3 regions of the Streptomyces sp. V4I23 genome follow, and region 2 is predicted to be linked to each of the others. Evidence: riboswitches for the same ligand, from Rfam matches in the RefSeq annotation. Region 2 holds a riboswitch; each other region holds the start of a gene.
What was found. Region 2 has a riboswitch for thiamine pyrophosphate ahead of thiC (phosphomethylpyrimidine synthase ThiC). Riboswitches for the same ligand answer to the same signal wherever they lie in the genome.

Region 1: linked by a shared signal. The riboswitch ahead of QFZ82_RS12225 (thiamine ABC transporter substrate binding subunit) and the one ahead of thiC (phosphomethylpyrimidine synthase ThiC) in region 2 are both predicted to bind thiamine pyrophosphate.
Region 3: linked by a shared signal. The riboswitch ahead of thiO (glycine oxidase ThiO) and the one ahead of thiC (phosphomethylpyrimidine synthase ThiC) in region 2 are both predicted to bind thiamine pyrophosphate.

What each region holds. Positions count from the first base shown of each region.
Region 1 covers NZ_JAUSZW010000004.1:2,248,595-2,258,594, reverse strand. The annotation lists gene rpsB (30S ribosomal protein S2) at 1-493, shown strand, start outside; gene tsf (translation elongation factor Ts) at 616-1,452, shown strand; gene pyrH (UMP kinase) at 1,609-2,373, shown strand; gene frr (ribosome recycling factor) at 2,509-3,066, shown strand; gene QFZ82_RS12245 (phosphatidate cytidylyltransferase) at 3,066-4,214, shown strand; gene QFZ82_RS12240 (hypothetical protein) at 4,660-4,959, shown strand; partial or broken gene QFZ82_RS12235 (hypothetical protein) at 4,947-5,198, opposite strand; gene rlmN (23S rRNA (adenine(2503)-C(2))-methyltransferase RlmN) at 5,267-6,373, shown strand; TPP riboswitch at 6,437-6,557, shown strand; gene QFZ82_RS12225 (thiamine ABC transporter substrate binding subunit) at 6,553-7,650, shown strand; gene QFZ82_RS12220 (iron ABC transporter permease) at 7,689-9,305, shown strand; gene QFZ82_RS12215 (ABC transporter ATP-binding protein) at 9,305-10,000, shown strand, end outside.
Region 2 covers NZ_JAUSZW010000004.1:4,075,436-4,085,435, reverse strand. The annotation lists gene hisC (histidinol-phosphate transaminase) at 1-1,058, opposite strand, end outside; gene QFZ82_RS20785 (LacI family DNA-binding transcriptional regulator) at 1,418-2,530, shown strand; gene QFZ82_RS20780 (metallophosphoesterase) at 2,692-3,789, shown strand; gene QFZ82_RS20775 (hypothetical protein) at 3,938-4,762, shown strand; gene thiC (phosphomethylpyrimidine synthase ThiC) at 4,977-6,752, opposite strand; TPP riboswitch at 6,745-6,877, opposite strand; gene QFZ82_RS20765 (YibE/F family protein) at 6,949-8,277, shown strand; gene QFZ82_RS20760 (SsgA family sporulation/cell division regulator) at 8,300-8,734, opposite strand; partial or broken gene QFZ82_RS20755 (IclR family transcriptional regulator) at 8,877-9,648, opposite strand; gene QFZ82_RS20750 (DUF5326 family protein) at 9,911-10,000, opposite strand, start outside.
Region 3 covers NZ_JAUSZW010000004.1:5,843,164-5,853,163, forward strand. The annotation lists gene QFZ82_RS28855 (deoxyribonuclease IV) at 1-390, opposite strand, end outside; gene pknB (Stk1 family PASTA domain-containing Ser/Thr kinase) at 397-2,328, opposite strand; gene QFZ82_RS28865 (thiazole synthase) at 2,863-3,657, opposite strand; gene thiS (sulfur carrier protein ThiS) at 3,663-3,863, opposite strand; gene thiO (glycine oxidase ThiO) at 3,860-5,038, opposite strand; TPP riboswitch at 5,036-5,148, opposite strand; gene QFZ82_RS28880 (hypothetical protein) at 5,231-5,590, shown strand; gene QFZ82_RS28885 (NAD(P)/FAD-dependent oxidoreductase) at 5,600-6,838, shown strand; gene QFZ82_RS28890 (Rv2175c family DNA-binding protein) at 6,883-7,248, shown strand; gene thiE (thiamine phosphate synthase) at 7,383-8,033, shown strand; gene metF (methylenetetrahydrofolate reductase [NAD(P)H]) at 8,180-9,094, shown strand; gene QFZ82_RS28905 (hypothetical protein) at 9,146-9,985, shown strand.

The DNA of each region.
Region 1 (10,000 bases), 1.8 Mb from region 2:
CGAGAAGGCCAAGCTGGAGAAGACCCTCGGTGGTATCCGCGAGATGCAGAAGGTGCCGAGCGCCGTCTGGATCGTCGACACCAAGAAGGAGCACATCGCCGTCGGTGAGGCGCGCAAGCTCCACATCCCGGTCGTCGCGATCCTCGACACCAACTGCGACCCCGACGAGGTCGACTACAAGATCCCGGGCAACGACGACGCGATCCGCTCCGTCACCCTGCTCACCCGCGTGATCGCCGACGCCGTCGCCGAGGGCCTCATCGCCCGCTCCGGCGCCGCGACCGGCGACCAGAAGCCGGGCGACAAGGCCGCCGGCGAGCCGCTGGCCGAGTGGGAGCGCGACCTGCTCGAGGGCGAGAAGAAGGCCGACGACGCCGAGGCCAAGCCGGCCGAGGCCGCTGCCGAGGCCGCTGCCGAGGCTCCGGCTGCTGAGGCTCCGGCTGCCGAGGCTCCGGCCGCCGAGGCTCCGGCCGCCGAGGCCGAGCAGGCCTGACCTACGGCCTGACCTTCACAGGTTCGGTTGACGACGGCGGGGGCGTGCAGCCCCCGCCGTCCACCCGTAGATCTTCCAGATCTTCGTAGATCTTTCAGACTTCGAGAGAGAAACTCAGACTCATGGCGAACTACACCGCCGCTGACGTCAAGAAGCTCCGCGAGCTCACCGGCGCCGGCATGATGGACTGCAAGAAGGCGCTGGACGAGTCGGACGGCAACGTCGACAAGGCCGTCGAGGCCCTGCGTATCAAGGGCCAGAAGGGCGTCGCCAAGCGCGAGGGCCGCTCCGCCGAGAACGGTGCCGTCGTCTCCCTGATCGCGGACGACAACACCTCCGGTGTCATCGTCGAGCTGAAGTGCGAGACGGACTTCGTCGCCAAGGGCGACAAGTTCCAGGCCGTGGCGAACGCGCTCGCCGCGCACGTCGCCGCCACCTCCCCGGCGGACATCGAGGCGCTGCTCGCCTCCGAGATCGAGCCCGGCAAGACCGTGCAGGCGTACGTCGACGAGGCCAACGCCAACCTCGGCGAGAAGATCGTCCTGGACCGCTTCGCGCAGTTCTCCGGTGGCTACGTCACGGCGTACATGCACCGCACCATGCCCGACCTGCCTCCGCAGATCGGTGTTCTCGTCGAGCTCGACAAGGAGAACGCCGAGATCGCCAAGGGTGTCGCGCAGCACATCGCCGCCTTCGCCCCGAAGTACCTCTCCCGCGAGGACGTCCCGGCCGAGGTCGTCGAGGCCGAGCGCCGCGTCGCCGAGGAGACCACGCGCGCCGAGGGCAAGCCCGAGGCCGCTCTCCCGAAGATCGTCGAGGGTCGCGTCAACGGCTTCTTCAAGGAGGCCACCCTCCTGGGCCAGCCGTACGCGCTCGACAACAAGAAGTCGGTCCAGCAGATCCTGGACGAGGCCGGTGTCACCCTGAAGCGCTTCAGCCGCATCAAGGTCGGCATCTGAGTCCGTACGCAACGGACCCCGGACCCCGGTAGGGTCTGAAGCAGTCGTCCGCGTTCGCGCCGGACGACCGCAGATCTGACGAGGAGGCCATTGCCGGCAGGGACAGCACGACCCCAACGGCAATGGCCTTCTTCGTATGTGCACGAGGAGATCTCCATGAACCAGGGCGCCGCACAAGGCGACGACAAGCACGACAAAAAGGCCGGCCGCTTCATGCTGAAGCTGTCGGGAGAGGCTTTCTCCGGCGGCACAGGTCTCGGCGTCGACCCCGACGTCGTACACGCCATCGCGCGGGAGATCGCAGCGGTCGTCCGCGACGGCGCAGAGATCGCCGTCGTGATCGGCGGCGGAAACTTCTTCCGCGGAGCCGAACTCCAGCAGCGCGGCATGGACCGGGCACGCTCCGACTACATGGGCATGCTCGGCACCGTCATGAACTGCCTCGCTCTCCAGGACTTCCTGGAGAAGGAGGGCATCGACTCACGTGTGCAGACCGCCATCACGATGGGACAGGTCGCGGAGCCGTACATCCCGCTGCGCGCCGTACGGCACCTGGAGAAGGGCCGCGTCGTCATCTTCGGCGCCGGTATGGGCATGCCCTACTTCTCCACCGACACCACCGCCGCCCAGCGCGCCCTGGAGATCGACGCCGAAGCACTGCTGATGGGCAAGAACGGTGTCGACGGCGTCTACGACTCCGACCCCAAGGCCAATCCCGACGCGGTGAAGTTCGACGCGCTGGAGTACGGCGAGGTGCTGTCCCGCAACCTCAAGGTCGCCGACGCCACCGCCATCACCCTCTGCCGCGACAACGCGCTCCCGATCCTCGTCTTCGAACTCCTCACCGAGGGCAATATCGCTCGGGCGGTCCGGGGTGAGAAGATCGGCACGCTCGTGAGCGACCGGGACACCCGGGCCTGACCCGAGGGCCTCGGGGGGCGCCCTCGGGGGATGGACAAAGCCCTGCCGGTCGTACACCGTGCAGGGAACACGCGACGCAGGTTCCGCCGGCCCAGTCCGATGCCGGGCCCAACTCAAGACACGCAGGAGCAAGTGGTGATCGAAGAGACCCTCCTCGAGGCCGAGGAGAAGATGGAGAAGGCCGTCCTGGTCGCCAAGGATGACTTCGCCGCGATCCGCACCGGACGTGCGCACCCGGCGATGTTCAACAAGATCGTGGCGGACTACTACGGTGCCCTGACCCCGATCAACCAGCTGGCGTCGTTCTCGGTCCCGGAGCCGCGGATGGCCGTTGTGACGCCGTTCGACAAGACCGCTCTGCGCAACATCGAGCAGGCGATCCGCGACTCGGACCTCGGTGTCAACCCGAGCAACGACGGCAACATCATCCGCGTGGTCTTCCCGGAGCTCACGCAGGACCGCCGCAAGGAGTTCATCAAGGTCGCCAAGTCGAAGGCCGAGGACTCCAAGATCTCGATCCGCTCCGTCCGCCGCAAGGCGAAGGAGACCATCGACAAGTTCATCAAGGACGGCGAGGTCGGCGAGGACGAGGGCCGGCGTGCGGAGAAGGAGCTCGACGACACCACCGCGAAGTATGTCGCGCAGGTGGACGAGCTGCTCAAGCACAAGGAAGCCGAGCTGCTCGAGGTCTGATGAACGACTCTTCCTGGGGGGCCTCGCACGGCGCCGGATACGCCGGTGCATGGCCACCGCCCGACCAGGGGCCCCTCCCGGCGGGTCCCGCCTACGATGGGCACGAGGCGCGGTATACATCAGAGACGCAGCCCATGCCCATCGTGCCGGACTTTCCCGACGCAGGTAGAGACGCCGAATCCCCCGAGGGGCCCAGCGGCCGGACCGGCCGCGAGGACCGCGACCGGGGGGCCGCACGGCTCGGTGGCCCCCCGTTCCGCGACGAGAACACGCAGGAGCCCATGCCCAGCCCGCCGTCGGCAGCGCCTCAGCAGCCGCAGCCGCCGCAGAAGAAGCGGGCCGGCCGCGATCTGCGGGCGGCCATAGGGGTCGGTGTCGGGCTCGGCGCGGTGATCGTCGCGTCGCTCTTCATCGTCAAGGCCGTGTTCGTCGGCGTGGTGGCGGTCGCCGTCGTCGTCGGCCTGTGGGAGCTGACCACCCGCCTCCAGGAGCGCAAGCAGATCAAGGCGCCGCTGGTACCGCTCGCGGTCGGCGGCGCCGCCATGGTCGTGGCCGGCTATGTGCGCGGGGCCGAGGGCGCCTGGGTGGCCATGGCGCTGACCTCGCTCGCGGTGTTCGTCTGGCGTATGACCGAGCCGCCCGAGGGCTACCTCAGGGACGTCACGGCGGGTGTCTTCGCCGCCTTCTACGTTCCTTTCCTCGCCACGTTCGTCGCGCTGATGCTCAGCGCGGACGACGGGCCGGAACGGGTGATCACCTTCCTGGTGCTCACGGTCGTCAGCGACACCGGTGCGTACGCGGTCGGCTGGCGCTTCGGCAAGCACAAGCTCGCGCCGCGCATCAGCCCCGGAAAGACCCGCGAAGGACTGCTCGGAGCGGTGGCCTTCGCGATGGCGGCGGGTGCACTGTGCATGCAGTTCCTCGTCGACGACGGCACCTGGTGGCAGGGCCTGCTGCTCGGCCTCGGGGTCGCGGCCAGCGCGACGCTGGGCGACCTCGGGGAGTCGATGATCAAGCGGGATCTCGGCATCAAGGACATGGGCACCCTGCTCCCCGGCCACGGCGGCATCATGGACCGGCTGGACTCGCTGCTGCCGACGGCCCCGGTGGTGTGGCTGTTGCTGGTGCTGTTCGTCGGCTCCGGCTGACCTGCGGTTCTCCGCGTGAGGGCTCGCTGTCCTCCCCCACGGTCCCTTCGGGGCGTGGGGGTACTCCCTGGACGGCGAGCCCTCCGTCGTATCCGGGCGACCCGTTGCCCCGGAGCCCGTCTCCGGACGGCTCGGCGCTGCACGCCGGCTGGTTCGCCGGCGACGGCCTCCACGTGCCCGACGTCTGGCGCGGCGCTGCCCGAACGGTGCCCCCGCCCGGACCGTCGTATCCGGGCGACCACGGCCCGAGTCAGCGGCCGCAGGCCACCTGGCGGTGGCTGCGACACTGGGCAGCACCATGCCCAGTACGGAGGGGATGGCGGCCCTGAGCAGGTCGCTGGGCCGTGTGTGGGCCGTGAGACACAGGAGGGCAGGCTGCTTGGCCAGGCGAAGGCGCCGCCGCGGGGCACCGCCACTGAACGGGATTTTCGCTGCGGATACGCAGGTGTTCCGCTTCTATCCGGACGGCACAGTTCTGGACGCGCTCGTACGACCCGCACCTCAGCCCACGAGTGCCGCGGCTCTGGAGGGTTGGCTCCGCAGAGAAGACAGCAAGCCCGGCGTGTATGTGGCGCGGTACGTCCTTGACGGCGAACAGGTCGCGTTCACGACGCGCGGACATTACCGCGAAGAGGAGATCAAGGTGCGCGGGACATGGGCCCGAGGGGCGCTGACGCTCGGCATGGTCGGCCGAGGCTGGGAGATCCAGCCCCGGCGCTTTTCGCGCTTGGATCAGGCGCGCTGACGAGCCCGGCTCACATCCCTGTGGGGTGTGGTGCCCGGTAGGAACACAGCGTCGACGGCTCGGCGGGTCCGCTCTCGGCTTGTAGGCATGAGGTGTGCGTACACCCGCAGCGTGAGGCCAGGCTCCGAGTCTCCCAGGTACTCGCTCAGGGCCTTGATGTCCTCCCCGGCGTCCAGCAGCACGGACGCGTAGAACTGCCGCAGCGCGTGCATCCCGTGCTCGCGTGCGGAGTCGTACGGCTCCGCACCGGCGGGCGCCCCCCGGCCGGGCCGGTGATAGCTACGGGGTCTGCGACACTGGTAGCACCATGCCCAAGCCCGGAGAACTCACTTTCGTCGCGCCCCGCGGAGCCAAGAAGCCCCCGCGGCACCTTGCCGACCTCTCACCCGCCGAGCGCAAGGACGCCGTCGCCGCGATCGGCGAGAAGCCGTTCCGCGCCAAGCAGCTGTCCCAGCACTATTTCGCGCGGTACGCGCACGACCCGGCGCAGTGGACCGACATCCCCGCCTCCGCGCGGGAGAAGCTCGCCACGGAGCTGCTGCCCGACCTGATGTCGGTCGTGCGGCACATCTCCTGCGACGACGACACCACCCGCAAGACGCTGTGGCGCCTCCACGACGGCACGCTCGTCGAGTCCGTCCTCATGCGCTATCCGGACCGCGTCACGATGTGCATCTCCTCGCAGGCGGGCTGCGGGATGAACTGCCCGTTCTGCGCGACCGGGCAGGCCGGTCTCGACCGCAATCTGTCCACCGCCGAGATCGTGCACCAGATCGTCGACGGCATGCGGGCCCTGCGGGACGGAGAGGTACCCGGGGGCCCCGCCCGGCTGTCCAACATCGTGTTCATGGGCATGGGCGAGCCGCTCGCCAACTACAAGCGGGTCGTCGGCGCCATCCGCCGGCTGACCGACGCCGAGCCGGACGGCCTCGGCCTCTCGCAGCGGGGCATCACCGTCTCCACGGTGGGCCTCGTCCCCGCGATGCTGCGCTTCGCCGACGAGGGCTTCAAGTGCCGCCTCGCCGTCTCCCTGCACGCGCCGGACGACGAGCTGCGCGACACCCTCGTCCCGGTCAACACCCGCTGGAAGGTCCGCGAGGTCCTCGACGCCGCATGGGAGTACGCGGAGAAGTCCGGGCGCCGGATCTCCATCGAGTACGCGCTGATCCGCGACATCAACGACCAGGCGTGGCGCGGCGATCTGCTCGGCCGGCTCCTCAAGGGCAAGAGGGTCCATGTCAACCTGATCCCGCTGAACCCGACGCCCGGCTCCAAGTGGACGGCATCGCGGCCGGAGGACGAGAAGGCGTTCGTCGAGGCCATCGCGGCCCATGGTGTGCCGGTCACCGTCCGGGACACCCGAGGGCAGGAGATCGACGGCGCGTGCGGGCAGCTGGCGGCGCAGGAGCGGTGACCAAGGGCCGTCGGCCGGGCGGCTGATACTGTGCCCTGTGCGTTCGCACAAATGAACAACGAAACATTCCGACAGGGGAGCGCAGCAGCGCTGAGAGTGCGGCAGGGCGCAGGACGCCCCGGGGCCGCAGACCCTCGGACCTGATCCGGGTCATACCGGCGTAGGGAGTCAGCACCATCATGAACAGCCAGCTTCGGCGTGCCACCGGCACGGCGCTCGCCGCCGCCCTCGGCGTCACCGCCCTCGCGGCCTGCGGCGGGCAGTCCGAGGACTCCGGGTCCGGCACCGGCGGCGCCTCAAAGACCGTCACCCTCGTCAGCCACGACTCCTTCGCGGCGTCCGACGCCGTCCTCAAGGAGTTCACCCGGCAGACCGGGTACACCGTCAAGGTCCTCAAGAGCGGGGACGCGGGCGCCGCGCTCAACAAGGAGATCCTCACCAAGGGCTCCCCGCAGGGCGACGTCTTCTTCGGCGTCGACAACACCCTGCTCTCCCGCGCCCTCGACAACGACCTGTTCACGCCGTACGAGGCCAAGGGGCTCGACCAGGTGGCGGACGAGGCGCGGCTCGACGCGGACAAGCACCGGGTCACGCCCGTCGACACCGGCGACATCTGCGTGAACTACGACAAGAAGTTCTTCGCCGACAAGAAGCTCGCGCCCCCGAAGACCTTCGCCGACCTCGCGAAGCCCGAGTACAAGAACCTGCTCGTCGTCGAGAACCCGGCGACGTCCTCGCCCGGCCTCGGCTTCCTGCTCGGCAGCGTCGGCGCGTTCGGCGAGTCCGGCTGGCAGGACTACTGGAAGAAGCTCAAGGCCAACGGCGTCAAGGTCGTCGACGGCTGGGAGCAGGCGTACAACGAGGATTTCTCCGGCTCCGCCGGCGGCAAGAAGGCGGGCGCCGACCGTCCCCTCGTCGTCTCGTACGCCTCGAGCCCGCCGGTCGAGGTCCTCTACGCCGACCCGCGGCCCGCCGAGGCGCCCACAGGTGTCGCGACCGGCACCTGCTTCCGCCAGATCGAGTTCGCCGGTCTGCTCAAGGGCGCGAAGAACGAGGCGGGAGGCAAGGCGCTGCTGGACTTCCTGATCACCAGGACGTTCCAGGAGGACATGCCGCTCACCATGTTCGTCAACCCCGTGGTCGAGGGCGCGAAGTTGCCCGAGCTGTTCACCGAGCACGGTGTGGTCGTCGACAAGCCCGAGACCGTCGCTCCCGGCACCATCGCCGAGAACCGTGAGCAGTGGGTCCGGTCGTGGTCCTCGCTCGTCCTGAAGTAAGGCAGTCCCTGCGGGGGAACGCGGCGCGGCTCGCCCTGATGGCCGGCCCCGTCGCGTTCTTCGCCGTCTTCTTCGCCTACCCGGTCACCGCGATCGTCGGCCGCGGCCTGCGCGTCGAGGGCGCCTGGCAGTTCGGGCGGTTCGGCGAGGTCCTCGGACGTCCGGACATCCTGCACGTCCTGTGGTTCACCACCTGGCAGGCGCTCGCCTCCACCGCACTCACCCTGCTCGTGGCCCTGCCCGGCGCCTACGTGTTCGCCCGGCTCGACTTCCCCGGCAAGCGCCTCCTGCGCGCCGTGGTCACGGTGCCGTTCGTGCTTCCGACGGTCGTCGTCGGCACGGCCTTCCTCGCCCTGCTGGGACGCGGGGGACTGCTCGACGAGCTGTGGGGCGTGCGCCTGGACACCACGGTCTGGGCCATCCTGCTCGCGCACGTCTTCTTCAACTACGCGGTGGTCGTCCGCACCGTCGGCGGCCTGTGGTCGCAGCTCGACCCGCGTCAGGAGGAGGCCGCGCGGGTGCTCGGCGCGGGCCGGCTGACGGCCTGGCGGCGGGTGACGCTCCCCGCGCTCGCGCCGTCCGTCGGCGCGGCGGCACTGTTGGTCTTCCTGTTCACCTTCAGCTCCTTCGGCGTCGTGCAGATCCTCGGCGGCCCGGCCTTCTCCACCCTCGAGGTGGAGATCTACCGGCAGACGGCCGAGATGCTCGACCTGCCGACGGCGGCCGTGCTCACCATGCTGCAGTTCGTGGCCGTCGGCGTCGTCCTCGCCGTCCACGCCCGGGCCGTGCGGCGCCGCGAGGGCGCGCTGAGGCTCGTGGATCCGGCCGGTACCGCCCGCCGTCCGCGCGGAGCCGCCCAGTGGACCGTGCTGTGCGGGGTGCTCGTCACCGTCGCCCTGCTCCTGATCACGCCGCTCGGCGTGCTGGTCGAGCGGTCCTTCGACACCCCCCGCGGCTACGGACTCGACTACTACCGCGCGCTCACCGTGCTCGACGAGACGGGCGGCGCCTTCCTCGTCCCGCCGATCGACGCCGTGGCCAACTCACTGGAGTACGCGCTCGTCGCGACCGCCGTCTCGGTGCTGGTCGGGGGGCTCGCGGCGGCCGCCCTCACCCGGCGGGCCGGCCGTCTGGTCCGCGGATTCGACGCGCTGCTGATGCTGCCCCTCGGAGTCTCCGCGGTGACCGTCGGCTTCGGGTTCCTGATCACGCTCGACGAGCCGCCGCTCGATCTGCGCGGCTCGTGGATGCTGGTGCCGCTCGCGCAGGCGCTGGTCGGGGTGCCCTTCGTCGTACGGACCATGCTGCCCGTCCTGCGCGCCGTCGACGTCCGGCTGCGCGAGGCGGCGGCCGTGCTCGGCGCGTCGCCGCTGCGCGCCTGGCGCGAGGTCGATCTGCCGCTGGTGAGCCGGGCGCTGCTGGTGGCGGCGGGGTTCGCGTTCGCCGTCTCGCTCGGCGAGTTCGGGGCGACCGTCTTCATCGCCCGGCCCGACCAGCCGACGCTGCCCGTCGCCGTCGCCCGGCTGCTGGGCAGGCCCGGCGAGCTCAACTACGGGCAGGCGATGGCCCTCGGCACGATCCTGATGGTGGTGTGCGCCGCCGCGCTGCTCCTCCTCGAACGCATCCGTACCGACACCACCTCCGAGGAGTTCTGATGGCGCTGCTGGAACTCGAGGGCGTCACCGTACGGTTCGGTTCGCGGACCGCCCTCGACGCGGTGGACCTGAAGGTCGCCGAACACGAGATCGTCTGCGTGCTGGGACCGAGCGGCAGCGGCAAGTCCACGCTGCTCAGGGTGGTCGCCGGACTCCAGCGCGCCGACACGGGCCGGGTGCTGCTCGCGGGCGCCGACCAGGCAGGGGTGCCGGTCCACCGTCGGGGCGTGGGGCTGATGTTCCAGGACCATCAGCTCTTCCCGCACCGCGACGTGGCGGGCAACGTCGCCTTCGGGCTGCGCATGCGTCCTTCCGGGGCCGGGGAGACGCCTCGCGCGGGCCGGGGGGAACAGGGCCGCCGGGTGGATGAGTTGCTGGAGCTCGTCGGGCTGCCGGGGGCGCAGCGGCGGTCCGTGGCCGCGCTCTCCGGCGGTGAGCAGCAGAGGGTCGCGCTCGCCCGGGCGCTGGCGCCGGAGCCCAAGCTGCTGATGCTCGACGAGCCGCTCGGCCAGCTGGACCGCGGGCTGCGCGAGCGGCTCGTCGTCGAACTGCGCGGATTGTTCGGCCGGTTGGGGACCACGGTCCTCGCCGTCACCCACGACCAGGGGGAGGCCTTCGCGCTCGCAGACCGTGTCGTGGTCATGCAGGAGGGGCGCATCGCCCAGACGGGTACGCCGCTGGAGGTGTGGCAGCGC
Region 2 (10,000 bases):
TCGGCGGTGTGCAGGAACAGGTCGTTGGCCTCGTCCTCGCCGATCGTCACGCGCACGCCCTCGCCCGCGAACGGCCGCACGACGACGCCCGCCTTCTCGCAGGCGGCCGCGAAGTCCAGCGTGCGCTCGCCGAGCCGCAGCCAGACGAAGTTGGCCTGCGTCTCCGGGACCGTCCAGCCCTGCTTCACCAGCGCCTCGTGCACGCGGATGCGCTCGCACACCAGCGAGCCGACCCGTCCCAGCAGCTCGTCCTCCGCCCGCAGCGAGGCGACGGCCGCGTCCTGCGCGAGCTGCGAGACGCCGAACGGCACCGCGGTCTTGCGCAGGGCGGCGGCCACCGGCTCATGGGCGATCGCGAAGCCGACCCGCAGCCCCGCGAGCCCGTATGCCTTGGAGAACGTGCGCAGCACCGCCACATTGGGGCGGTCGCGGTAGATCTCGATGCCGTCCGGGACGTCCGCGTCGCGGATGAACTCGCGGTACGCCTCGTCCAGCACGACCAGCACGTCCGAGGGCACCCGGTCCAGGAAGCGCTCCAGCTCGGCCCGGCGCACCACGGTGCCGGTCGGGTTGTTGGGGTTGCAGACGAAGATCAGCCGGGTCCGGTCGGTGATCGCGTCCGCCATCGCGTCCAGGTCGTGCACCTCACCCGGGGTCAGCGGCACCGGCACGGACGTCGCACCGCTGATCTGCGTGATGATCGGGTACGCCTCGAAGGAGCGCCAGGCGTAGATCACCTCGTCGCCTGGGCCCGAGGTGGACTGCAGCAGCGACTGGGCGACGCCCACCGAGCCCGTGCCGGTCGCCAGGTGCGTGGCGGGGACCCCGAACCGCTCGGCCAGCTCACTGATCAGGCCGGTACAGGCCATGTCGGGGTAGCGGTTGAAGTTCCGCGCCGCGGCCAGGGCGCTCTCCATGACGCCGGGCAGCGGCGGGTACGGGTTCTCGTTGGAGGAGAGCTTGAAGGCGACCGGGCCGCCGGCCGCCGCCGGCTTGCCGGGCTTGTACGTGGGGATGCCGTCCAGCTCGGCGCGCAGCTTGGGGCTCGTCTCGCTCACCGCAGGTCCTCCTCGATCATGCATGTTCGGTACCGCTCACCAATACTCCTCACCTTATGAGGATTCCCGGCTGCTGCGAATGGCCGCAGGCGAGGAAAAGGGGGAGCGCGCCACCCTGGCGCACGCCGGTAGCTCACGCCGTGGCGCGCATCCCTCGTAGTGGTGAGTTGAGACCTCTTCGCAACCTGGGCCCCCCAACAGGCCCATGCGGCCGGATACCCGACACATTGAGCCACTCACCCCCAACTCCCTTGATATCCATTGAGTTTGAGCTCTAATGATCATGCAAAAACGTGCCTGTCAACGCCTGCATATGCGACCGGCCAGACCCACCGCGCGAGCCCTACTATCGGCTCGCCATGACAGCAGCAGGGAAGCACCAGGTGAGCCGGACGGACACATCCCGCCGGGGCAGCCGGCAAGGCCGGGCGGGCATCCGGGACGTCGCCGCCGCAGCCGGAGTCTCCATCACGACTGTCTCCGACGCGCTCAACGGCAAGGGGAGGCTCCCGGACGCCACCCGTCGACATGTCCGCGAGGTCGCCGACCGGCTGGGCTACCGCCCTTCCGCCGCGGCCCGCACACTCAGAACCGGGAAGTCGGGCTTAATCGGCCTGACCGTGACGACCTACGGGGATGAACCTTTCACCTTCACGGAATTCGCGTACTTCGCGGAGATGGCCAGAGCCGCCACGTCCGCCGCACTCGCCCGCGGCTACGCGCTCGTCATCCTCCCCGCCACCTCACGCCACGACGTCTGGTCGAACGTCGCCCTCGACGGCACCGTCGTCATCGACCCCTCCGACCACGACCCCGTCGTGACCGAGCTGGCGCGCCAGGGTCTGCCCGTCGTCTCCGACGGCCGCCCGGCCGGCACGCTCCCGGTCACCGCCTGGGTCGACAACGACCACGAAGCCGCCGTACTCGGCCTGCTCGACCACCTCGCCGCCGCCGGCGCCCGCCGGATCGGCCTGCTCACGGGCACCACCACCGACACCTACACCCGGCTGTCGACCACCGCCTACCTCGACTGGTGCGAACGCGTCGGCCAGGACCCGGTCTACGAGTCCTACCCGGCGCACGACCCCTGCGCGGGTGCCGTCGCCGCCGACCGGCTGCTCGCCCGGCCGGACCGGCCCGACGCCGTCTACGGCCTCTTCGACCCCAACGGCACCGACCTCCTGGCCGCGGCCAGGCGGTACGGCCTGCGCGTCCCCGACGACCTGCTGCTCGTGTGCTGCAGCGAGTCGACCGTGTACGCGACCACCGAGCCGCCGATCACGACGCTGTCGCTCAAGCCCCGCCGGATCGGCACGGCCGTGGTCCAGCTGCTGATCGACGCCATCGAGGGGATCGACGAGGACCGGCCGGTCGAGCAGGTGATACCGACCGAACTGATCGTCAGGACGTCCTCGCAGCGCCGCCCTCCGCGCACCACGGTGAGCGCGCCACGATCCCCGGCGAAGGACTAGACCAACTCAATTCGGGACGAAAGGGCCGATGAACCAGGGGGTGCGAAAGGATTCACCACCCCTGGTGCGTCACACACCGCCGGGCTCATTCCTATGATGGGCGAACGACACCGCGGACCACCCCGACCAGGCTGGGCCGAGAGGTGAACGGCGGCGCGACGGTGGTGGAGGGGTCGATGACTCAGGGGGCCGGTCAAGGACCCGTGGTGCGGACGGCGACGCTGCGCGATTTCCGCGTACCGCCGTACGCGCAGGTTCCCGTGCAGTCGCAGTCCGTGGACCCCGGCCACGCGGGCCACCCCGGCAACGCGTTCCCCGAGGGCGAGCCGCCGGAGGGCTACACCCCCACCGCGCGCGACCTTCCCGTGATCACCCGCGGCGGACCGGGCGACACCGTCCAGGTGCAGGTCGCCGTGGACGACCCGCCCGCGCCCGACGGCCTCGGCCCGCTCTACGTCGTCGGCGACGTCCACGGCTACCTCGACGAGCTCGTCGCCGCCCTCGCCGAGAAGGGCCTCATCGACTCCGAGGGCCGCTGGTGCGCGGGCAACGCCCGGCTGTGGTTCCTCGGCGACTTCACCGACCGCGGTCCCGACGGCATCGGCGTCATCGACCTGGTCATGCGGCTCTCCGGAGAGGCCGCGGCCGCCGGCGGCTACTGCAAGGCGCTCATGGGCAACCACGAGCTGCTGCTGATCGGCGCGAAGCGCTTCGGCGACACCCCCGTCAACTCAGGTGCGGGCACCGCCACCTTCCAGGCGGCCTGGCTGCTCAACGGCGGCCAGAAGTACGACATGGACCGGCTGCAGGAGGTCCACCTGCAGTGGATGGCCCGGCTCGACGCGATCGTGGAGGAGGACAGCCATCTGCTGCTCCACTCCGACACCACCGCCTACCTCGAATACGGCTCGACCATCGAGGACGTCAACGACGCGGTGCACGCGATCCTCACCCGTAATGACGCCGACGAGTGCTGGGACCTGTTCCGCAAGTTCACCAAGCGCTTCGCCTTCCGCGACGAAGGCGGCCCACAGGCCGTGCGCGAACTGCTGTCCGCGTACGGCGGCACGCGCGTGGTGCACGGCCACAGCCCGATCCCGTACCTCCTCGGCGAGGTCGGCACCGAGGACGGCGAGGACGGCGAGCGTCCCGTCGTCGAGAGTCCCCATGTGTACGCGGACAATCTGGCCATCGCCATGGACGGCGGAGTGACCATGGCCGGAAAGCTTCTTGTCCAGCAACTCCCGCTGCGGGGCTGACCGGGGCGGCGGCAGGCGATTTACGGAAACCCCCTGTCACGCCGTGCCGTAACCGCTCTACCATCGGCTTATCCGTAGCAGGCTCTCCTCCGTTTCCGCCCAACTGCCCGGCACACACGGGCGATCCGGCCCTACGGAGCATCGGGGGATGCACATGAACAGCGCTCCGCACCTGCTGAACGAGGACCGCGCCGAGTACGAGCGGGTCCTCGACGGCGCACTGCGCGACGCCCGCGAACGTCCGGATCCGGCCGCCGTGCGAGCGGGCCTGAGTACCGAACAGCTGCGCACCATGGCCCTGAACGCGACGGCGCTGATCACCGCCTCGGCCGCCGCCGAATACGAGCACTATGTGAAGGTCCGCGCGGAGACACGCGCGACCGCCGCCGCTTCGGTGGACGGCTCCCTACGCACCGCCCCGGCCGGCGAGGCGGCGGAGACCGGCGCCGGATTCGCGGCCGTCATCGCCGTTCTGGCGCCGCTCCTCGCGGGCACGGCAGCCGGGATCTTCCTGATCGTCGGCTACATCCTCAAGATGCTGAGCCCCACCCCGTCCTTCGCCGACACCCTGGTCTTCACCGGCTGGGTCTTCGGGGCGCTCATGGCCGCCGCCATCCTGGTGGCGGCCGTCGCACTGCTGCTCACCGCCCTGCGCAACGGCGCCAGCCACGTCGCGGACGGGCGGCAGGAGGGCGAGCTGCCGGACGAGGTCCGGCTGGCCAAGGAGGCCTGGTGCGAGGCCCTGCTGGAGCGGGGCGTCATGCCCTTCCTCCGCGCGGCCCTGGCCGACCCCGCCGCCGCGGCGTCCCCCGCCGATCCCCCGCACCGTGTGAACCGCATCCCCAAGGTCGGCTACAGCGGGCCGGACTTCTCCAGTCCGGCCGAGGGCCGGGTCGCGGGCCGGCGTCCGACCTACACCAGCCCGGACTTCTCCAGCCCCGACTTCGGCGGCCCGGAGCACCAGCCGGACTGACCGCCGGCGCGCCACCGGACGAGCGGTCACAGCCGCCGAACGACCGGGCTCTCCGCCGGCTCCACCGACGTCCGCCCGTGCTCGTGCACGAGGGCCGGACCAAACAGGGCCGACGCCGGCGGAGCCCAGCGCTGCACCCCGTCCGCGAACCGGGCGATGCCGGGAGGGCGTCCTCCCGCGGACGGGTGGGAGGACGCCGGGCCATGGCCGTGCGTCAGTCCGCGATGGGCAGGTAGACCCGGTTGCCCGCAGCTGCGAACTCCTTGGACTTCTCCGCCATGCCCGCCTCGATCTCCTCCTGATTGCCGCCGTGCTGTCGGCGGATGTCCTGGGAGATCTTCATCGAGCAGAACTTCGGACCGCACATCGAGCAGAAGTGCGCGGTCTTCGCCGGCTCTGCGGGCAGCGTCTCGTCGTGGAACTCCCGTGCCGTGTCGGGGTCGAGGGCCAGGTTGAACTGGTCCTCCCACCGGAACTCGAAGCGGGCGTCGGACAGCGCGTCGTCCCACTCCTGGGCGCCCGGGTGTCCCTTGGCCAGGTCCGCCGCATGTGCCGCGATCTTGTACGTGATGACGCCGGTCTTCACGTCGTCGCGGTTCGGCAGGCCCAGGTGCTCCTTGGGCGTCACGTAGCAGAGCATGGCCGTGCCCCACCACGCGATCATCGCCGCTCCGATGCCGGAGGTGATGTGGTCGTAGGCCGGAGCGATGTCCGTGGTCAGCGGGCCGAGCGTGTAGAACGGCGCCTCCTCGCAGATCTCCTGCTGGAGGTCGATGTTCTCCTTGATCTTGTGCATCGGGACGTGGCCCGGGCCCTCGATCATGGTCTGCACGCCCAGCCGCTTGGCGATCGTGTTCAGTTCACCGAGCGTCCTGAGCTCCGCGAACTGCGCCTCGTCGTTGGCGTCCGCGATCGAGCCGGGGCGCAGGCCGTCGCCGAGCGAGTACGTGACGTCGTACGCGGCGAGGATCTCGCACAGCTCCTCGAAGTTCTCGTAGAGGAAGCTCTCCTTGTGGTGCGCCAGGCACCACGCCGCCATGATCGAGCCGCCGCGCGAGACGATCCCGGTCTTGCGGTTGGCCGTGAGCGGCACGTACGGCAGGCGGACGCCGGCGTGGACGGTCATGTAGTCGACGCCTTGCTCGGCCTGCTCGATGACCGTGTCCTTGTAGATCTCCCAGGTCAGTTCCTCGGCCTTGCCGTCGACCTTCTCCAGCGCCTGGTAGAGCGGCACGGTGCCGATGGGCACGGGGGAGTTGCGCAGGACCCACTCGCGCGTGGTGTGGATGTTGCGGCCCGTGGACAGGTCCATGACCGTGTCGGCGCCCCAGCGGGTCGCCCAGGTCATCTTCTCGACCTCCTCCTCGATGGAGGAGGTGACCGCGGAGTTGCCGATGTTGGCGTTGACCTTCACCAGGAACCGCTTGCCGATGATCATCGGCTCGATCTCCGGGTGGTTGACGTTCGCCGGCAGGACGGCGCGGCCCGCCGCGATCTCCTCCCGCACCACCTCGGGCGCGACGTTCTCGCGGACGGCGACGTACTCCATCTCCGGCGTGATCTCGCCGCGGCGGGCGTACGCGAGCTGCGTCACCGCCTGCCCGTCCCGGCCCCGCCGCGGCTGACGCGGACGGCCGGGGAAGACGGCGTCGAGGTTGCGCAGGCCCCCACGCGGCGACGTGTGCTTGATCCCGTCGTCCTCGGGTCGGACCGGGCGTCCCGCGTACTCCTCGGTGTCGCCGCGACCGACGATCCAGTTCTCCCGCAGTGGCGGCAGACCCCGGCGTACGTCCGTCTCGATGTTCGGATCCGTGTACGGCCCCGACGTGTCGTACAGCGTCACGTCCTTGCCGTTGGTGAGGTGCACCTTGCGGACCGGCACGCGGATGTCGGGACGCGAGCCCTCGACGTATCCCTTGTGCCAGCCGATGGACTTCCCGGCCTCGTCGTTCTGGTTCGAGGCAGGCGTGCGTGCGTCCGATACGGTCATGAGACCTACTCCCTACGCCGGCATTACCCGGTAACAGGTTCGGCGGTCGGCGCAGCTGTCCCGTACGGATGTACGAAGGTCAGCGCCCTCTCAGCCCGGTGCTCCGAGCTCCCGCGTGTGCAAAGGTGACACCACGCTAGCGTCATGTCTGGCGCGCTGAACAGAGGCCCCCTCTCGTTCTTGCGATGATCTGTCCGTGACCTCATCGCCGCAGCATCCCGAACAGCAGGGCCACGACCACGGCCATGTGCACAGTCACGGGCCGGCAGCGCCCGTCTCCCAGCACCTCCGCAAGGTCATCGCCGCGGTGCTGATCCCCTTCGCGACGGCCGTTGTCGTCGGCCTCGCCGTGCTGTGGCCCGGCGGGACGCCCGGCCACGAGCGCTCGGGGGTCGGCTTCGACCGGCAGACCGAGCAGGGCAGGGTGGTGAGCGTCGAGAGGGTCGACTGCAAGGACGTCAACGCCGGCCAGGTCCCCCCGACGGGCGACACGTCGACGCCCCAGGGCCGCGAGGCGGTCGACGCGCAGCAGGGCGACTGCGGAAAGGCCACCGTCGAGGTCACCACCGGCAAGGACAAGGGCCGGAGGTTCGTCGAGATCGTCCAGCCCGACGCGCCGCGGCAGTTGCAGGAGGGCCAGGGCGTGGTGGTGGCGTACGCGCCGGACGCGCCCCGCGATCTGCAGTACTCGGTGACCGATGTGGACCGCGGATTCCCGATGGCCCTGCTGGCGGGCATCTTCGCCCTGGTGGTCGTCCTGGTCGGACGCATGCGCGGCGTGATGGCGCTGATCGCGCTCGCCGTCTCGTTCGCCGTGCTGACACTGTTCATCCTGCCCGCGATCCTGCAGGGTGCGAATCCGCTGATCGTCGCGGTGGTCGGGGCGAGCGCGATCATGCTCATCGCGCTCTACTCGTGCCACGGCATCACCGCGCGGACGTCGGTCGCCGTGCTGGGCACGCTGATCTCCCTGCTGCTGATCGGCCTGCTGGGCTCGCTGTTCATCGGCTGGGCCAGCCTCAGCGGCAACACCGACGACAACACCGGCCTGATCAAGGGCCTCTACCCGAACATCGACATGAGCGGCCTGCTGCTCGCGGGGGTCATCATCGGCTCGCTCGGCGTGCTCGACGACGTCACCGTGACCCAGACGTCGGCGGTGTGGGAACTGCACCAGGCCGACCCGGACATGGGCCCGCGCGCCCTCTACCGCTCCGCCATCCGGATCGGCCGCGACCACATCGCCTCGGTCGTCAACACGCTCGTCCTCGCCTACGCGGGCGCGGCGCTGCCGCTGCTGCTGCTGTTCTCGATCGCCCAGTCCAGCGTGGGCACGGTGGCCACCAGCGAGCTGGTGGCGGAGGAGATCGTACGGACCCTGGTGGGCTCGATCGGCCTGGTCGCCTCCGTGCCCGTGACCACCGCGCTCGCCGCCCTGGTCGTGTCCGCGGACCGCCCGGGCCGGGCGGTCGACAAGGCGGCCGCGCCCGCGCGGGGCGGCAGGGGGCGGCGCCGCAAGAAGTAGCCGGGCGGCCGGTGACCGGCCGTCAGCCGGCGTTCTCCTCGGCAAGGATGCGCCCGAGTGCCTCCTCCAGGCTGACCTCGAAATCACCCAGCGCGAGCTCCTGGCCGAGCGGCACCAGCTTGTCCGTACGGTCGAGGAACGCGACGAGCGGCGGCGCGCCGACGCGGAACAGCGCGGAATCGCTCCCGACGCGCAGGCGGATGTGGACGTCCGACAGCGCCTCGGGCCGGGTCGGAGCGATGTGCACGTCGCCGTCCCCGCTCGGCGTGTTGATCCCGTCGAGCAGCAGTTCCCGGCCGAAAGCCCAGGTCACGGGCGCGTCACCGGGAAGGTGGAAGGTCATCCGCACCGCGTACGGATCCGACGTGTCGTAGCGCAGCTCCACCGGGATCCGGAAGGACAGCTCCTCGGAAACGAGAAAACTCATCAGAACCTCGGCCTGGACCGACTCGCGCATCACGTACCTCGCAGTAGCTGAAGCAATCAATGAACCGTGCTGACGAAAAGAGGAAAACGGCCAGGAACGATCGCTGCCGGCTCTCTTGGCCTTGTCGACGCCATGGTGCTGGAAGCGGCAGCAGATCACAAGGAGTGATATTTCAGATACTGATAGAGAACGCAAGCGACGCCGACAGGCCGCCGATCCTTGCCTGTAGCTGTTCAACTGCCGAGCCCAGCCTGGCCTCTTGGTGCACGGGGAGGGAAAACGGCCATCGTCGCAGCCGTGTCACCCGCTGTGATCGGGATGGCCGTGCAGATCGTGCCCAGCGCGTACTCCCGGCGTTCGACGACCGGTTCCCTGCGCCTGAGGGGTGCGAGCCGCTCCAGGAGCGCGGCCCGGTCGCGCATCGAAGGGGGCGTCACCGGCTGCACGGGGTGGCGGTCGAGGTGGTCGTGGCGGGCGTTCTCGTCGAGCCGGCTGAGCAGGCACTGTCCAATCGCGTGGGCATGCCCGGTCTCGCGGAAGTCGGCCCGTTCCCGGACGGCCGGGGTGTACGGCGAATCCGCGATCGCGACGAGCTCGATCCCGCCCTCGCGGTATACGGCCAAGCAGACGGCGACGCCGATCGCGTCCCGCCAGTGCGTCAGTGAGTCCTCGACGGTGCTGCGACGATTCCGCACGCGCCCGCTCCCGGCCAGCCGGCCGATCGCGTCCCCGAGCGTGAACACGCCTTTGTCCCGGCGGAGATAGTCCTCGTGCGTCAGGGTGCGCAGCAGGTGATAGGCGGTGGGCAGCGGAATGCCGGCTTCACGCGCGAGCTGCTTGGCGGGGGCTCCGCCCTCGTGCGCCCCCGCCGCCTCCAGCAGCCGGAGCGCACGCTGCACCGAGCCGATCAGGGTAGGGACAGCGGCGTTCGTAGCCCCGGCCAAAGGTCACCCCCAGGCGTGGTGACGGGCAGCGTGCCCGCCCGCGGGGGCCGCCCCCGCGCGGCCGCCGCGACCCCGGACCCTGAACAGCCGGCCTGAACAGGCGGTCAGCCCCGGGCCGGTGTGGTGCTCCGGCCGGCGCACACGTGCGCAGAGATATCCGAGGGGCGGCAGAGAGCTGCCACTCTAAGGGCAGCACCCGGCACGGGGCGGGCTTTGTCCGGCCCGTTCCCCCGGCCGGGCTAACGGACGTCCGGCGCCCTGCTCACCAGTCCCCGCGCGACGAACCCGAGGACGCCATGAACTTGCGTACGAGGAAGACCAGTCCGCCGACCAGCGCAACGAAGAGCAGCAC
Region 3 (10,000 bases), 1.8 Mb from region 2:
CACCTCGCGGCTGCGGCCTCCCCCGTGGCCTCCGGCACGGGAGGTGCTCCCAGTCGCCGAACCCGTGTGCACGACGACACCCCGGGCACCGATCTGCCGCGCCCGGCGCAGCGAGTGACGCAGCGAGATCACCGACTGCTCGACGGTGGCCTCGGTGTGCGAGCCGAAATTGATCAGATAGGGGGCGTGCACCCAGGCCGAGAGCCCGTCGGCAGCGCACTCCGCGCGGAACTTCTCGTCCTGTGCGGGATTCCCGACGGGCGTGGCCCAGCCCCGCGGATTGGCCACGAAGACCTGCACGGCCTCCGCCTCCAGTTCCCGCGCGTAGGCAAGGCCGGTCGTGGCCAGGCCGCCGGCCACGGGGACGTGGCCGCCGACGGGGTTGCGCATGAGCACTTAAAGTCCCTTGATCTTGATGGTGACCGTGCTGCCCTCAGGGGCCTCGTCGCCGCCCGCCACCGACTGGCTCTCGACCGCCTCGCCGAGGAACGGGAAGCTCTTCTCCACGTCCACCACGAAGCCCGCCGCCTCCAGATCCGCGGTGGCGTCTTCGATGCTGTCGCCCACCACGTCCGGAACCTCGACCATCCGCGGTCCCTTGGACACCGTGAGCGTGATCGTGTCACCGGCGGCGAGCCGAGTGCCCTCGGCGGCGGACTGCCGCGCGACCGCACCCGCCTCGTGCGGCGAGTTGATCCGCCTGGCGGCCACCTTCACCTTCAGGCCGGCCTCTTCGAGCTCGGCGGTGGCGTCCTCCACGGAGTCCCCGGTGACGTCCGGGACGTCGATCGGCGCGCCCTTGCTGACCACGAGCGACACCGCGCTGTCCGGGCTGCGGCTGCTGCCCGGCTCCGGATCGGTGCTGATCACCGAGCCCTGGGGGACGGTGTCGTCGAACTCCCTGGTCACCACACCCGGCGCCAGGCCCACCCTGCGCAGCTCTCGCTCCGCCTCCGCGAGCGGCCTGCCGGCGACGTCCGGCACCTTCACGATCTTCGGGCCGCGCGAGACGATCAGCGTGACCGAGCCGTTCCCGCGGATGCGCTCGCCCGCGGCGGGATCGCTGTTGATCACCGAGCCGCGGGGAACCGTCTCGCTGAAGTCGTGGCGGACCTTGCCCGCTTCGAGACCGGCCCGGTCGAGCTGCCGGCGGGCGTCCTTCTCCGTCTTGCCGATCAGCGCCGGGACACGGGTGAACTGGCCGGAGTTGATGTACCAGACGCCCGCGCCGATGCCGAGGAACGCGACGACCACGACGACCAGGGCGAGCACGCCGCGGCGGGCGAGCGGGCCTCGGGCGGGACCGGGCCTCTCGGGCGGCCGCGAGGAGGACGGCGGCATGGTCAGCCGTGCGGTGTGGTGGACCCCGGGCTCCTCGCGGGTCAGCGCGCGGAGGATCACGTCCGTGGGCGCGTCCTCCGGGGCGGTGTCCGCTGAAGCGCCCTCGCCGCGGGCCTGTGGCGGCACCGCGTCCAGCTGCTCGTCATCGAGCGCGGCACGCGCCTCACGGGCCTGCGCCAGGAGCGCGACAGCGTCGTGCGGCCGGATGTCGGGGTTGCGGGCGGTCGCGCTCGCCACGAGGTCGTCGAGCTCGACGGCGAGGCCCGGTACGAGGGCGGAGGGAGCGGGGACGTCCTCGTTCAGGTGCTGGTAGAGCACCTGGGCAGGGGTGTCGCCGGAGTGCGGCTTGCCGCCCGTGAGCATCTCGTACAGCACGACACCGCACGCGTACACGTCGGCGCGGGTGTCGGCCGTGCCGTACTCGATCTGCTCCGGCGCGAGATACGAGACGGTGCCCAGCACGGTGCCGGAGGTGTTGGTGACCGAGCCGACCGCGCGGACCAGCCCGAAGTCGGCGACCTTGACCCGGCCGTCGTCCCCTATCAGGACGTTCTCGGGCTTCATGTCCCTGTGCACGAAACCGGCCCGGTGCGCGGCGCCGAGCGCGGCGAGCACGGGCTCCAGGATGTCGAGCGCGGCCCGCGGCTGGAGCGCGCCGCGCTCGCGCAGGACGTCGCGCAGGGTGCAGCCGGCGACGTACTCCATCGCCAGATAGACGTACGCGCCCTCGGCCCCCTGGTCGAAGACCCCGACGACATTGGGGTGCGCCAGCCGGGCCACGGACTTGGCCTCGCGGATGAACCGCTCCACGAACGTCGCGTCGGTGGCGAGCTCGGGGTGCATCACCTTGAGCGCGAGGACCCGGTCGAGCCGGGTGTCGACGGCCCGGTAGACCGTGGCCATGCCGCCGACGGCGATACGCGCGTCGACGCGATAGCGGCCGTCGAGCACCTGCCCGACGAGGGGGTCTGAGAGGGTCGTGTCCACCCGGCGATTCTACGAGGCGGGACCGTTCGCCCTGTCCGCGCCGGAACCGCTTGCAGCGCACCTGTGACGGTTGTCGTGAACCTGCAGGGGACTTTCCCCGTCGGCCCTCCCCTACGGCCCGGCGGCCGTGGGCGGTACGCCCGTCCCGAACTGGGGCAGGCCCAGGCCCCCGCCCGCCTGCGGCCGTGCCCTCGATCTGCCCTGCGGCCGGGCGCCGTGGATACCCCCGCCCCGCATCGGGCAAGCCCGCCCCCGACTGGGCCAAGCCGGCCCCGTACGGTCGGCGATCGTGCCCGCAACCTCCACCTGCGGCCTGCGGCCGTGGGCTGCCCCGTCCCGCATGGGGGCAGCCCTCGGGCCCGTCGGCTTCGCGCAGCGGATTCCCGCCCCGTCGGCGTTTGAGGCGCGGGCGGGGCGGAGCCCCGGTTCGGGAGGGGCGGGGGAACATGCCCGCGCAGCGGACCACGCCCCCGCCGGCGTGTGAGGCGCAGGGGCCGGGACAGCCCCAGAAGACGGCCCCGACCCCCGTCGGACTCAGAACGCCGGGCGTTCCGGGTCCAGGGACGCCCGGCCCTCCGTCGGCGACGACGCCTCCGCGAAGTGGCGGCGGGGGATGCGGCCCGCCCGGTGTGCCAGGCGGCCCGCCTCCACCGCGTGCCGCATCGCCTCCGCCATGAGCACCGGCTCCTGCGCCCGCGTCACCGCCGACGCCAGCATCACCGCCGCACAGCCCAGCTCCATCGCCAGCGCCGCGTCCGACGCCGTGCCCGCGCCCGCGTCCAGGATCACCGGGACGCCCGCCTGCTCGATGATCAGCTGGAAGTTGTGCGGGTTGCGGATGCCGAGCCCGGACCCGATCGGCGAGCCCAGCGGCATGATCGCCGCGCAGCCCACGTCCTCCAGCTTCCGCGCCAGCACCGGGTCGTCGTTGGTGTACGGCAGGACAGTGAAACCGTCGTCGACCAGCGTCTCGGCCGCCTCCAGCAGTTCCACGCCGTCCGGCAGCAGCGTGCGCTCGTCCGCGACGACCTCCAGCTTGATCCAGTCCGTTCCCAGCGCCTCCCGCGCGAGCCGCGCCGTCAGAACGGCCTCGCCGGCGGTGAAACAGCCGGCCGTGTTCGGCAGGACCTGGATGCCCAGCCTGGTCAGGACGGAGAGGACGGAGCCCTGCACCGTCGGGTCGAGACGCCGCATCGCGACCGTGGTGAGTTCCGTGGCGCTCGCGATCAGCGAGCGTTCCAGGACGTCGAGGCTGGGCGCCCCGCCCGTACCCATGATCAGTCGCGACGTGAAGGTGGTGCCGCCGATGGTGAGACGGTCGTCGGCCATGGCGCTCAGCCCCCCTGCACGGCGGTGAGGATCTCGACTCGGTCGCCGTCGCCGAGCCGGGTGCCCGCCCACTGGCTGCGCGGGACGACGGTCTCGTTGACGGCGGCGGCCACACCCGAGGGGGCCGCCGTGAGGGCCGCCACCACGGTGTCCAGGGTGGTGCGGTCGGCGAGCTCGCGGGTCTCGCCGTTGACGGAGACGTTCATGCGGGCTGCTCCTGTCGTACGCGTGCGCCGGCGGGGGCGAACCGGCGGGGGCTGAACGGGCCGGCGAGGTCCGGTAGCCGCCCGCTGGTGAGCGCGTCGGCGAGCACGTCGCCGGTCACGGGCGTGAGCAGCACGCCGTTGCGGTAGTGGCCGGTCGCGAGCAAGAGCCCCGGCAGCTCGGTGAATCCGAGCATCGGCGCGTTGTCGGGGGAGCCGGGGCGCAGCCCGGAGCGCGTCTCGGTCAGCGGCAGTTCGGTGATGCCGGGCACCAGCTCGTGCGCGTCCCGCAGCAGTTCGTACACGCCGCCGGCGGTGACGGTCGTGTCCCAGCCCAGCTCCTCGGTGGTCGCGCCGACCACGAGCTCGCCGTTCTCGCGCGGCACCAGGTAGACGTGGCTGCCGCGCACCACCGCGCGGACCGTGCGGGACAGGAACGGCGCGTACGAGCCCGGCACCGTCAGCCGCAGGACCTGGCCCTTCACCGGCCGTACGGGAGGCAGGACGTCGTCCGGCACCCCGCCGAGGCGGCCGCTCAGGCTGCCGCCCGCCAGCACCACCTGGCCGGCGGCGACTTCCGTTCCGTCGTCCAGGACCGCACCCGCGGCGCGGTCGTGCACGACGAGCAGCCGCTCGGCCCAGGCGCGGCGGAAGCCGACCCCGGCGCGCTCGCAGGCGATGACCAGCGCCGCGGCGAGCCGCCGCGGATCCACCTGGTGGTCCCCGTCGACGCGCAGACCGCCGCGGACCCCCGGCGCGAGCATGGGCTCCAGGCGGCGGCACTCGCGACCGGTCAGCCACTCCGACTCCAGGCCCGAACGGCGTTGCAGGGCGTGCAGTTCCCGCAGGTGCGCGCGGTCGTCGGCGTCGAGGGCGACGGCGAGGGTGCCGCACGCGCGGTAGCCCACCGACAGCCCGCTCGCCGCCTCCAGCTCGGCGGCGAACGCCGGGTAGCGCCGGGCCGATTCGAGGTTCAGGCCGAGCAGTGTCTGCTCGCCGTAGTGGAGTTCGGTGACGGCGGCCAGCATGCCCGCCGCGACCCGCGCGGCCCCGCCGCCGGGCTCCGGATCGGCGACGGTCACGCTCAGCCCGCGCTGCGCCGCGCGCCAGGCCGTGACCAGGCCGATGATCCCGCCCCCGACGACGAGGACGTCGGGTGCGTCTGGTGTACGAGACATGGGCGTCCAGCCCCTCCCTTCGCCGGCATGACCCGGATCAGGTTCGTACGGTCGGAGGCCGGCCAGCCTCCCTCTCAGCCCGGTGCGTCCGGGCTCCCGCGAGTGCCTTACGGTGGCCACCCTAACCCCACGCCCAGGCGCGCAGTAAGGGAGCCGCCGTCCCCCGGCGCGGGTGCGCAGGAGGTGGACGCAGTGGCGATCTCGCTCGACGGACTGGTGCTCGCGCCGGTGGCCGACCAGGCCCCGGGCCAGGTCGGCACCCGCACCCGGTTCCTCTACCACGAGCGGCAGGGGCGGATCTGGGCCGAGTACGAGGGCGGCGACGTGGTACGCGGCCACCTCGTGGGCACGCGTGAGGGGGACCGGCTGGACTTCCGTTATGTCCAGTTGAAGACGGACGGCGGGACGTCCAGCGGCCACTGCCTGTCCACCGTCGTCGAACTCCCCGACGGGCGGGCGCGCCTGGAGGAGACCTGGGAGTGGGAGTCGCAGGAGGGCAGCGGGACCAGCGTCGTCGAGCAACTGCTGCCTGATGATGCGTCAGAAGCTTAAGGTGGCCCGGTGAGCGAGCACACGCACGAGCAGGCCGGGGACGGGCGACGGGTCGTCGTGGTCGGCGCGGGCATGGCCGGGGTGCAGACCGCGGTCGCCCTGCGCGAACTGGGCTTCACCGGACCGGTCACCCTCATCGGCGCCGAACCGCACCAGCCGTACGACCGGCCGCCGCTCTCCAAGGCGATCCTCCTCGGCACGGCGGAGGGCTCCGCGTTCGACATCGACTTCGACGCGCTCGACGTCGACCTGAGGCTGGGCTGTGAGGTGACCGGCGTACGCCCCGGGGCGCACGAGGTCGACACCGCCGCCGGACCCGTCCCGTACGACGTCCTCGTCCTCGCCACCGGTGCCGAACCCGTCGCCCTGCCCGGGGCCGCGGGCGTCCCGGGCGTCCATCTGCTGCGCACGCTCGACGACGCGGACCGGCTGCGGCCCGTGCTCGCGCGGCAGCACGACATCGTGGTGGTCGGGGCCGGCTGGATCGGCGCGGAGTTCGCGACCGCCGCGCGCGAGGCGGGCTGCGCCGTGACCGTCGTCGAGGCGGCCGACCGTCCGCTGGCCGGGTCGCTGCCCGCCGAGGTCGCGGCGCCCATGGCCCGCTGGTACGCCGAGGCGGGTGCCGAGCTGCTCACCGGCGAGCGGGTTGCCGCCGTCGAGCCGGGCACGGTGGTGCTGGCCGGATCGGGACGCAGGATCGCGGCCGGCGCCGTCGTCGTCGGCATCGGCGCCAGGCCCGCGACCGCCGCTCTTGTCGGCAGCGGCATCGAGCTGGGCCAGGACGGCGCAGTCGTCGCCGACCGGCATCTGCGTACCTCCGCGCCCGACGTGTACGCCGTGGGGGACTGCGCCTCCTACCCCTCGGGCCGCTACGGCACCCGGCTGCTCGTCCACCACTGGGACAACGCGCTGCAGGGTCCGCGCACGGTCGCGGCCAACATCCTCGGGGCCGCCCCGGAGCCGCAGGTGTACGACCCGGTGCCGTACTTCTGGTCGGAGCAGTTCGGGCGTTTCGTGCAGTACGCGGGCCATCACCCGGCGGGCGACACGCTGCTGTGGCGCGGCGACCCGGCCGTGGACGCCGACTGGTCGGTGCTGTGGCTGCGGGAGGGCGTGCTGGTCGCGCTGCTCGCTGTCGACAGGCCGCGTGACCTGGCACAGGGCCGCAGGCTCGTGGCGTCGGGCGCGCGGCTGGACCCGGGCCGGGCCGCCGACCCGTCCGTCCCCCTGAAGGCGGCGACCGCGTAGGAGTCGGCTACCGGCTGTCAGTCCAAGATGGCAGGCTTGTTCCTGTGACCGAGATTGACGCAAAAATTGATGCTCTCGTCCCCGCCTGGCTCCACCTGCCCGACATCGCGGAAATGCTCGATGTCGAGGTGACGCGTGTGCGGCAGCTGGTCAAGGAGGGCCAGCTGATCGCCGTCCGCCGTGGTGAGAACAGGACACTGCAGGTGCCTGCCGCCTTCATCGACGGCAACAAGGTGGTCAAGGGCCTCTCCGGGACCCTGACGCTGCTGCGGGACGACGGCTTCACCGACGAAGAAATGCTGGAGTGGCTGTTCACTCCCGACGCGACCCTGCCGGGGACCCCGGCGCAGGCCCTGAGCGAGAATCGCGGCACGGAGGTGAAGCGCCGGGCTCAGGCGCTCGCCGTCTGACGTCCGTCGCGACGTCCCCGTCCTGACAGGACGGCCTCGTACGAACCATCGAAGCGCGCGGTGCGGGCGGGAGCCGAACGGCTCCGTCCCGCACCCGCGCGCCGCTCATCACCCATCCAGCGGGGGGAAGCATCATGTCCACGGCTCGCGAACTGCTCGGCGACGCCCGCCTGTATCTGTGCACGGACGCCCGGAAGCGCCAGGGCGACCTGGCGGCGTTCCTGGACGCCGTGCTCGCCGGCGGCGTCGACATCGTCCAGCTGCGCGACAAGGGCATGGAGGCGGGCGAGGAGCTGGAGCACCTCCAGGTCTTCGCCGACGCCTGCCGGCGCCACGGCAAGCTCCTCGCGGTCAATGACCGGGCGGACGTGGCCCACGCCATTGGCGCGGACGTGCTGCACCTGGGCCAGGGCGACCTGCCCGTCCCCGCCGCGCGGGCGATTCTCGGCGACCGGGTGCTCATCGGCCGCTCGACGCATGCCGAGGCCGAGGTGGACACGGCCGCCGCCGAGCCGGGCGTCGACTACTTCTGCACCGGCCCCTGCTGGCCCACCCCCACCAAGCCCGGCCGCTTCGCCCCGGGCCTCGGTCTCGTGCGCTACGCGGCCTCGCTCGGGAGCGACCGGCCCTGGTTCGCGATCGGCGGCATCGACGCGTCCAACCTGGACGAGGTGCTGGACGCGGGGGCGCGCAGGGTCGTGGTCGTACGGGCGATCACGGAGGCCGACGATCCTGCTGCGGCGGCCGCCGATCTGGCGAAGCGGATCAGGGAGCGCAGCGCCTGACCGGGCGGGCGGGCCCGGGCACCGAAGGCCGTCGGCACCGCCCGGGCGTCTCACGAGTGTCCAGAGTGTGGACACTAGACGGACAAAAGGCGACAAAATCCCCTGATCTGGTTGGGTGACCCGCTGGGCCTGGCTAACCTGCCCGTATGGCCCTCGGCACTGCTTCCACCAGGACGGATCGCGCACGCACCGTGCGCGACATGCTCGCGACAGGCGAGACGACGTACTCCTTCGAGTTCTTGCCCAAGACGGACAAGGGCGAGAAGAACCTCTGGAACGCGCTGCGCAGGGTCGAGGCGGTCGCGCCCGACTTCGTCTCCGTCACCTACGGCGCCGGCGGCTCCACCCGCGCCGGCACCGTGAAGGCGACGCAGAAGATCGCCGCCGACTCCACCCTCACCCCCGTCGCCCACCTCACCGCCGTCGGCCACTCCATCGCCGAACTGCGCAACATGGTCGGCCAGTTCGCCGACGCGGGTATCCGCAACATCCTCGCGTTGCGCGGCGACCCGCCCGGCGACCCGATGGGCGAGTGGGGCAAGCACCCCGAGGGCGTGACATACGCCGCCGAACTGGTCCGGCTCATCAAGGAGTCCGGCGACTTCTGCGTCGGCGTCGCGGCCTTCCCGGAGATGCACCCGCGTTCCACCGACTGGGACACGGACATCCGGCACTTCGTCGACAAGTGCCGCGCGGGCGCCGACTATGCCATCACGCAGATGTTCTTCGAGCCCGAAAACTATTTCCGGCTCCGCGACCGCCTCGCCGCGGCGGGTTGCGAGACCCCGATCATCCCCGAGGTCATGCCCGTGACCAGCGTGAAGATGCTGGAGCGGCTCCCGCAGCTGAGCACCGCCGCCTTCCCCGAATCACTCCGGGACCGGATCCTCTCGGTCAAGGACGATCCGGCCGCTGTACGCTCCACTGGCATCGAGTTCGCGACGGAGTTCTGCGCACGGCTGCTGTCCGAGGGTGTCCCGGGACTGCACTTCATCACGCTCAACAACTCCACGGCGACGCTCGAGATCCACGAGAATCTCGGACTGCACCAGCAGTCGTGACCGGCCACACCCGCCACAACCCCGGGCGGCGGCCGCAGGAGAGGGGCGGGCATGGGCTGGACGGTCCTCTACATCGCGTTCGGCATCGTCGCGCTGTGGCTGCTCGGTGAGGTGCTGCTGCAGTACAAGGCGCGACTGCGCTGGCGCGTTCTGGCCTTCGCAGGGTTCCTCGGCGTCGTCGTGGGCGTGCTGCTGCCCTCCGTCGTGGTGATCGCGCTCGGTGCGGCCGCCTTCGCCGTCGGTCAGACGTACGTCACCCTCTCCTTCCGGCGCGGCTTCTCCACGGGCTGGGCGCTGGGCGGCAGTCCGGGGGTCAGCAGGCGCCGCAGGTCCGCCCCGGCGGACACCGAACGCGAGCCGACGCTGGAGGTCTCGGACCTCTCCTACGAGCCCTCCGAGCCGCCGTACGCCCCCGAGGCGCCCGAGGTCTACGAACCCCAGCCGCTGCCCGACGAAACCGGTCAGTACGGCATATACACCGAAGAGGCCTACGCGGCACGGCAGCAGGAACAGGAACCGCATCAGCCCTACGCCCCGTACGGCGCCGCCCCCACCGGCTACGACGCGTACGGCGACCACGGCCAGCCCCAGCAGCCCGCCGACGGCAGCCACTACGACTACGGATCCGGCCAGCAGTACCCGGCGTACTCCGACCCGTACGCGGGCGGACAGCAGTACGCGGCCTCCTACGGCGGCTACGACGCCTACGGCGCGCAGCAGCCCTACGCCGATCCGTACGCGCAGCACTACGGCGACACGCCGCCGGGCGGGCTCTGGGTCCCCCAGCAGCGCGACGGCGACCAGCAGATCCCCCCGATGCCGCAGGAACAGCCGTCGCCGTACGGCTACGACGCGGGATCCGGCCACAACGAGCAGCAGTACCGCTACTGAGTCGCCCGCGCGGCC